Regions from separate parts of the Kitasatospora sp. HPM-01-4 genome, predicted to be linked through region 1. Evidence: riboswitches for the same ligand, from Rfam matches in the RefSeq annotation. Region 1 holds a riboswitch; the other holds the start of a gene.

Evidence for each region. A riboswitch is a leader RNA that binds a small molecule or an ion and turns the genes downstream of it on or off. The one in region 1 is predicted to bind glycine.
Region 2: linked by a shared signal. The riboswitch ahead of gcvT (glycine cleavage system aminomethyltransferase GcvT) and the one ahead of gcvP (aminomethyl-transferring glycine dehydrogenase) in region 1 are both predicted to bind glycine.

Annotation. Positions count from the first base shown of each region.
Region 1 covers NZ_JBPQGP010000005.1:7,313,270-7,316,666, reverse strand. The annotation lists gene gcvP (aminomethyl-transferring glycine dehydrogenase) at 1-1,418, opposite strand, end outside; glycine riboswitch at 1,522-1,653, opposite strand; glycine riboswitch at 1,655-1,761, opposite strand; gene ACSMTC_RS31935 (PRC and DUF2382 domain-containing protein) at 1,986-3,116, shown strand; gene ACSMTC_RS31930 (MFS transporter) at 3,298-3,397, shown strand, end outside.
Region 2 covers NZ_JBPQGP010000005.1:5,573,299-5,576,695, reverse strand. The annotation lists gene ACSMTC_RS24280 (enhanced serine sensitivity protein SseB C-terminal domain-containing protein) at 1-301, opposite strand, end outside; gene ACSMTC_RS24275 (enhanced serine sensitivity protein SseB C-terminal domain-containing protein) at 584-1,372, opposite strand; glycine riboswitch at 1,669-1,773, shown strand; gene gcvT (glycine cleavage system aminomethyltransferase GcvT) at 1,945-3,063, shown strand; gene gcvH (glycine cleavage system protein GcvH) at 3,161-3,397, shown strand, end outside.

The sequences.
Region 1 (3,397 bases):
TGGGTGAGGTACTCGTCCTCGCGCAGCAGCGCGGCGGGCAGCGCCTCGGCGCTCTCGTCCGGCTCGACGCCCTCGATGCCGAAGGCGGCGAGGACGGCGGCCAGGTGCTCGCGGGTGGTGGTCTCGTCGCAGGAGATCGAGACGGTGTCGGCGTCGGCCTGGTGGAGGTTGACGCCACCCGCCCGGGCGGCGTCCACCACGGCGGCGGCCCGGCCCGGGACCCGGGCGCTGACGGTGTCGAAGAACTCGCCGTGCAGCAGCTCGACACCGCCGGCCTTCAGGCCCTCGGCCAGCGCGGCGGCGTAGCGGTGGGTGCGGCGGGCGATGTCGGCCAGGCCGTCGGGGCCGTGGTAGACGGCGTACATCGAGGCCATCACGGCCAGCAGCACCTGGGCGGTGCAGATGTTGCTGGTGGCCTTCTCGCGGCGGATGTGCTGCTCACGGGTCTGCAGCGCCAGGCGGTAGGCCCGGTTGCCGTCCGCGTCGACCGAGACGCCGACCAGGCGGCCGGGCAGGTTGCGGGCGTACTCGGCGCGCACGGCCAGGTAGCCGGCGTGCGGGCCGCCGAAGCCCATCGGCACGCCGAAGCGCTGCGAGGTGCCGCAGGCGATGTCGGCGCCGAGCGAACCCGGGGACTTCAGCAGGGTGAGGGCCAGCAGGTCGGCGGCGACCGCGACGACCGCGCCCAGGCCGTGCGCCTGCTCGATCACCGGAGCGAGGTCGCGGACCACACCGGTGGCACCGGGGTACTGGAGCAGCACACCGAAGACGCCGCGCTCGGCGATCTCGGCCGGGATGCCCTCGGACAGGTCGGCGACGACCACCTCGACGCCGGTCGGCACCGCACGGGTCCTGATCACCGCGACGGTCTGCGGCAGGGCCTCGGCGTCGACCAGGAAGACACCGCCCTTGACCTTGGTGACCCTGCGGGCCAGCGCCATCGCCTCGGCGGCGGCGGTGCCCTCGTCCAGCAGCGAGGAGCCGGAGGTGGCGAGCCCGGTCAGGTCGGAGACCAGGGTCTGGAAGTTGAGCAGCGCCTCCAGCCGGCCCTGGGAGATCTCCGGCTGGTACGGGGTGTAGGCGGTGTACCAGGCCGGGCTCTCCAGCACGTTGCGCAGGATCACCGGCGGGGTGAAGGTGCCGTAGTAGCCGAGACCGATCATCGGCTGCAGGACCTGGTTGCGCGAGGCGAGTTCACGCAGCTCCGCGAGCACCTGGGCCTCGCTGCGACCGGCGGGGAGGCCGAGTGCGGTGAGGCTGCGGATGGCGCCCGGTACGGCGGCGTCGGACAGCTCGTCCAGCGAGCCGTAGCCGACCTGCGCCAGCATCTTGTCCTGGGCGGCGGCGTCGGGGCCGATGTGGCGGGTCTCGAAGGGGCTGGCCTGCTCAAGCTCGGCGAGCGTCGGCTGGGCGTTCATGGGGGTCGAGGCCTCCTGGTCACGGACCGGCGAGGGTACACACGCCGTTGGGCCCCGCCGCTGTGGGAGCGGTGGACCGAAGTGCGCGTGAACCCGACAGGCCTCCCCCTCTGTCATCGGGACCTGAGAGCTTCGCCGCGCGGAAACCCCGGGGGGCTTCCATCGGCTTGCACCGTCGGTGAGGGTGGTGCCGCCGGCTCCCGCGCCAACAGTCCTGCCCTGCTTTCCAGAGTGACCTAGCCCACACGGTACGGATGCCTGAGAGATTCCGGGGAGGGTTTGCTCCTTCGGCGCCCCTTTTCCCGCAGTTCACGGGGGTTGGGGACTCTCCCGAGCAGGCTCGGCGGTCGCGCCCAGGGTACCAGCGCAAACCCTCCGGATCACCGGCCGGGCAAGGGAGATCGGGCGGGATCCACCCGGTCCCGGACGGCCCAACACCCTCCCGTACGGATGCCTCCGGGTCGCCGCTGTCCGATTGATGGCTTTTCGTATGAAGTGGCGATCGGGTAGCTCCTCCGTCCGCCCCTCAGACGGAATTTCCCAGGAGCACGTGTAGTGGAGGACTGCGTGCAGACCGACATCGATCCGCGAATCCTGATCGGGCACAAGGCGGTCGACCGGAACGGGGACAAGATCGGCACGGTCGACGAGGTGTATCTCGATGACGCGACCGGTGAGCCCGAATGGGCCGCGGTGCGGACCGGGATCTTCGGCCGGGACGCCTTCGTCCCGCTGACCACCAGTGAGTTCTCGGGCGACGAACTCCGGGTCCCGTACGACAAGTCGCTCATCAAGGACTCACCCGACTTCGGCGTCGGGCAGCACCTCTCGCCCGCGCAGGAGCTCCAGCTCTACCGCTACTACGGCCTGGACGCGGGGGGCACTCCCCCGGCACCGCCCACCAACGGCACCCCGAAGGCCGCAGACCTGGACTTCGGCACCGCCGGAGCGGCCGGACCCCCCGCGCCGCCCGACCGGGTCGCCCCCGCACCGCCCGCCGCTCCTGCGGCGCCCGTAGCGCCCGTAGCGCCCGTAGCGCCCGCCAAGCCCACCGCCACGGAGCGCGCCTCGGCCGCACCCGCCGCCGCGGAGCGCACCCCGACCGCGTTCGCCCCGCCGCCGGCGGCACCGGGCACACCGCCCGTCGAGCACGCCAAGAGCCCCACCGCGCTGGACAAGCCCGCCCCCAGGGCCACCGAGTCCAACGGGCGGGCCGGGCACGCGCCGACCGTGGACCACCCGGCCGCGGCCGGCCGGCCCCCGACGGGAGCGATCGAGATCACCTGCCGCGAGGAGCGCCTCGAGATCGGCACCGAGTGGCACGTCCTCGGCACCGCCAGGCTGCGCAAGTACGTGGCCACCGAGCCGGTCGAGCGCCGGGTGCAGGTCACCCGGGAGCGGGTGCGGGTGGAGCGGGTACCGGTGACGGAGTCCGAGCGGGCCGCGCTCAGCGACCAGGAGATCGTCGAAGCCGTGGAGGAGGTGACGCTGCGCGAGGAGCGGCCGGTGGTGCGCAAGTACCTGGCCCCGGTCGAGCGGGTGCGCCTGGTGGTCGAGCGGTACACCGAGGAGGTGGTGATCCGCGAGGAGCTGCGCCGGGAGCGGGTCGAGGTCCACGACGGCACCGGCCCGGATTCCCCGGCCGTGGCGCCCTCCGCCCCGCCGCCCGCCCGTCCCGAGCCGCTGCGCCAGGCCTGAACCGGCACTTCACATCGGGAACCCCGGGTTCCGACAGACCGGAGCCCGGGGTACCGCTTTGCCTAGTTTTCACCAGTAGATATTTGACATGCTGAACTATCCACCTGCATCGTTACTTCAGTTCGTTGACTTTCGCCCCGGGCAACTGGCTGCCCGAGGGACCTGAACTGGAGGAAGAACCGTGAGTGAGGCACCACAGCCCAGCTCCGCGGCCGACAAGCCGAGCAGCGCACGGGTGCTACCCGCTCTGATCCTGGCGATGCTGGCGTTCAGCGTGGTGC
Region 2 (3,397 bases), 1.7 Mb from region 1:
CCTCATGGGCGCGGGCCCAGCCGCTCGCGGTCAGCTGCTCGGGCGAGGTGACGGCGGGGGCGTAGCCGTGGCCGCCGATGTCCATGTTCCCGTACTGGGCGTCGGGGCTGCCGGGCGTGCCGTGCCAGAGCAGCATCCACACCTGGCCCTCGGCCAGGGCGCGCAGCAGGTTCTCGTACGCCTCCCAGCGCTCCGGTCCGACGTCGCGAAGGGCGTGCTCGATGGCGCCCGGGTCGGCTGCGGGGCGCGCGGCCGTGGGCGGCCCCCAGTCCGGTACGCCGTCCGCCGCTGTGCCGTTCACTCGCCCGCCTCCGGCCGGACCCGCGGGGCGAGCGCTCCGGGCGCGGCGGAAGCGCGCGGCTGCCTCACCCCGGCCAGGGGGTGTCTCCCGGCCGCCGGGCGGGGGGCGGTCGCCCCGATGCCCTGCTCGCTCACGTCGGGTCCTCCCCGTCCTCGTCCGCCGCCGTCACGCACTGCCACTGCCCCGGCGGCCCGCTCACCCGACCGTACGCCGCTGCCGGGCAGCAGCCTATGGGGCGGCGCCGACGGACCTGTCACCACCGCCGGTCACCGGCGGGTCGGGTCAGGCCCGGACGTAGAACGGCTGCACCCGGGCGAGCAGCCACTCCACCACCGGGTCGGCGACCAGGTCGAGCAGCACCAGGTGGACGCCGTACGGCAGCGGGGCGGTTCCCAGCGCGCGGCCGAGCGCCTCGTTGGCCTGCGCCGGGTCGGTCGGCAGGCCCGGGTCGAACTGCACCCCGACGAACAGCGCCGGGGCCTCCCCCTCCACCGAGGCGCAGGCCCGGCGCGCCGTCAACACACCAGGAAGTGCGGCGAGTTCGGCGGCAGCGGCGGCCAGGAAGGCGTACGGCTCCTCGTGCGGCCCGGGTTCGCGCAGCGCCACCTTGGCGCCGTCCGGCTGCCCCTGCCAGCGCTCGCCCTGCGGGCCGCGCCGCAGCTCACCGACCCCCTCGGGCGGGATCGGGATGCCCACCGGCGCCTCCGGGTTGACCGCGATCCCGACACCCAGCGGCAGTCCCCGGGCGAACTCCCAGACCGGCGCGATGGCGAACGGCATCCCCGGGGCGTGCTGGAGGAACAGCTCCTGCGAGGAGAAGACCGGGACGTACGGCGCACCGGCCAGCTCGATGGTCGGCAGGTCCAGCGCGGTGCCCTGCGGGTCGGCGCCGGCCGGCAGCGGGATCCACACCTGACTGCGGGCCAGCACCTCGACCACCCTGGCGGTCGCGCCCGGGTCGCCGAGTGCGGAGGTGAGCACCTGCTCCAGCTCGTTGGCGGGCCAGCTGCTGCCCGCCGGGGCCGTACCGGGCTCTGCCCATGCCTGCGTCTCGCCAGCGGGGTAGCTCATCGGCCCCTGCTCCTCCAACCTGACCGAGTGACGCCCGGTCTCACCGCTGCCAGAAGGGTAGCGGGCGGCGGTCCGTGCCCGATGCGCCCCTGTACCGCGAGGGTGAACGCCTGAACACGTCATCTGCCCCCCTGAGACGCGAAGTGGCGTAGTACGCTGTGGCCCTGCTCTCGGGCAGCGGTCAGGGCTTGGCCGTCATGAGGCTCTGTGGAGCCGAGTGAGAAGCCGCCCCGTTCGCGGGGTGGAGGAGTCACGATGAGCCCGCATACACAGCGCCCAACTTCATACAGGCCGTTCGAACCCGCGCGGGAGAGTCCGGAGTGCCCCGCACGGGCACGGGCCGGCGCCGAAGGAGCAAGTCCTCCCCGGAATCTCTCAGGCACCCCTACCGCACGGGCGAGGCAGATCTGGAAAGTGGACACGGCCGCGCCGTGCGCCCACCCACGGTGCAAGCCGCCATCCTTGGTTGCGGTGAAGCTCTCAGGTTGTGACGACAGACGGGGAGACTCCACCCCCGTGTGCCCGTACGCAGGTTACGGGCGCCCCTGAGTGCTCAGCCAAGGAGTTCCGCCGTGTCCCTCCGTCACACCGCGCTCGACGCCCTGCACCGCTCCCTCGGTGCGACCATGACCGACTTCGCCGGCTGGGACATGCCGCTGCGCTACGGCAGCGAGCGCGAGGAGCACATCGCGGTCCGCACCAAGGCCGGTCTCTTCGACCTCTCGCACATGGGCGAGATCACCGTCTCCGGGCCGCAGGCGGGCGACATGCTCGACCACGCGCTGGTCGGCTTCATCTCGGCGCTCGGCGTGCTGCGCGCCCGCTACACCATGATCTGCCGTGAGGACGGCGGCATCCTGGACGACCTGATCGTCTACCGCACGGCGGAGGACGAGTTCATGGTGGTCGCCAACGCCTCCAACGCCCAGGTGGTGCTGGACGCGCTGACCGAGCGTGCGGAGGGCTTCGACGCCGTGGTCCGCGACGACCGGGACGCCTTCGCGCTGCTCGCCGTCCAGGGGCCGGAGGCCAACGGCATCCTGGCGGGGCTCACCGAAGCCGACCTGCCGGGCCTGAAGTACTACGCGCTGCTGCCCGCCACGGTGGCCGACCGTCAGGTCTGGCTGGCCCGCACCGGTTACACCGGCGAGGACGGCTTCGAGATCTTCTGCACCCCCGGGGACGCCGAGCACCTGTGGACCTCGCTGAGCGCGGCCGGTGCCGACCGGGGCCTGGTCCCGTGCGGCCTGTCCTGCCGGGACACCCTGCGCCTGGAGGCGGGCATGCCGCTGTACGGGCACGAGCTCTCCACCGAGCTGACCCCCTTCGACGCCGGGCTCGGCCGGGTGGTCCGCTTCGACAAGACCACCAACAACGGCGAGTTCGTCGGCCGCAAGGCGCTGGAGCAGGCCTCCGCCGAGGCCGAGTCCAAGGCGCCGCGCAAGCTGGTCGGCCTGGTCTCCGAGGGCAAGCGGGTGCCGCGCGCCGAGTACTCGGTGGTGGACGCCGAGGGCACGGTGATCGGGCGGATCACCTCCGGCGCTCCCTCCCCCACCCTGGGCAAGCCGATCGCCATCGCGTACCTGGACGCCGCACACGCCGCGCCCGGTACGGCGGTCGCGGTGGACGTCCGAGGCAAGCACGAGCCGGTCGAGGTCGTCGCGCTGCCCTTCTACAAGCGCGCCCGCTGAGCCCGCGCCCGGCCCCGCCGTCTCATATCCCCCGACTGTCCGGTCCGCTCAGCGGACGGCTTCGCCCTACCCTCCTGCGATCCTGGAGAATGACGCCATGAGCAACCCCACGCACCTGCAGTTCAGCAAGGAGCACGAGTGGCTGACCGCCGCCGACGAGAACGGTGTCTCGACCGTCGGCATCACCGAGCACGCGGCCACCGCGCTCGGTGACATCGTCTACGTCCAGCTCCCGGAGGTCGGTGACACCGTCACCGCAGGTGAGTCCTGTGGCGAGCTCGAGTCCACCAAGTCGGTCAGCGACCTGTTCTCGCCGGCCACCGGCGAGGTCGTC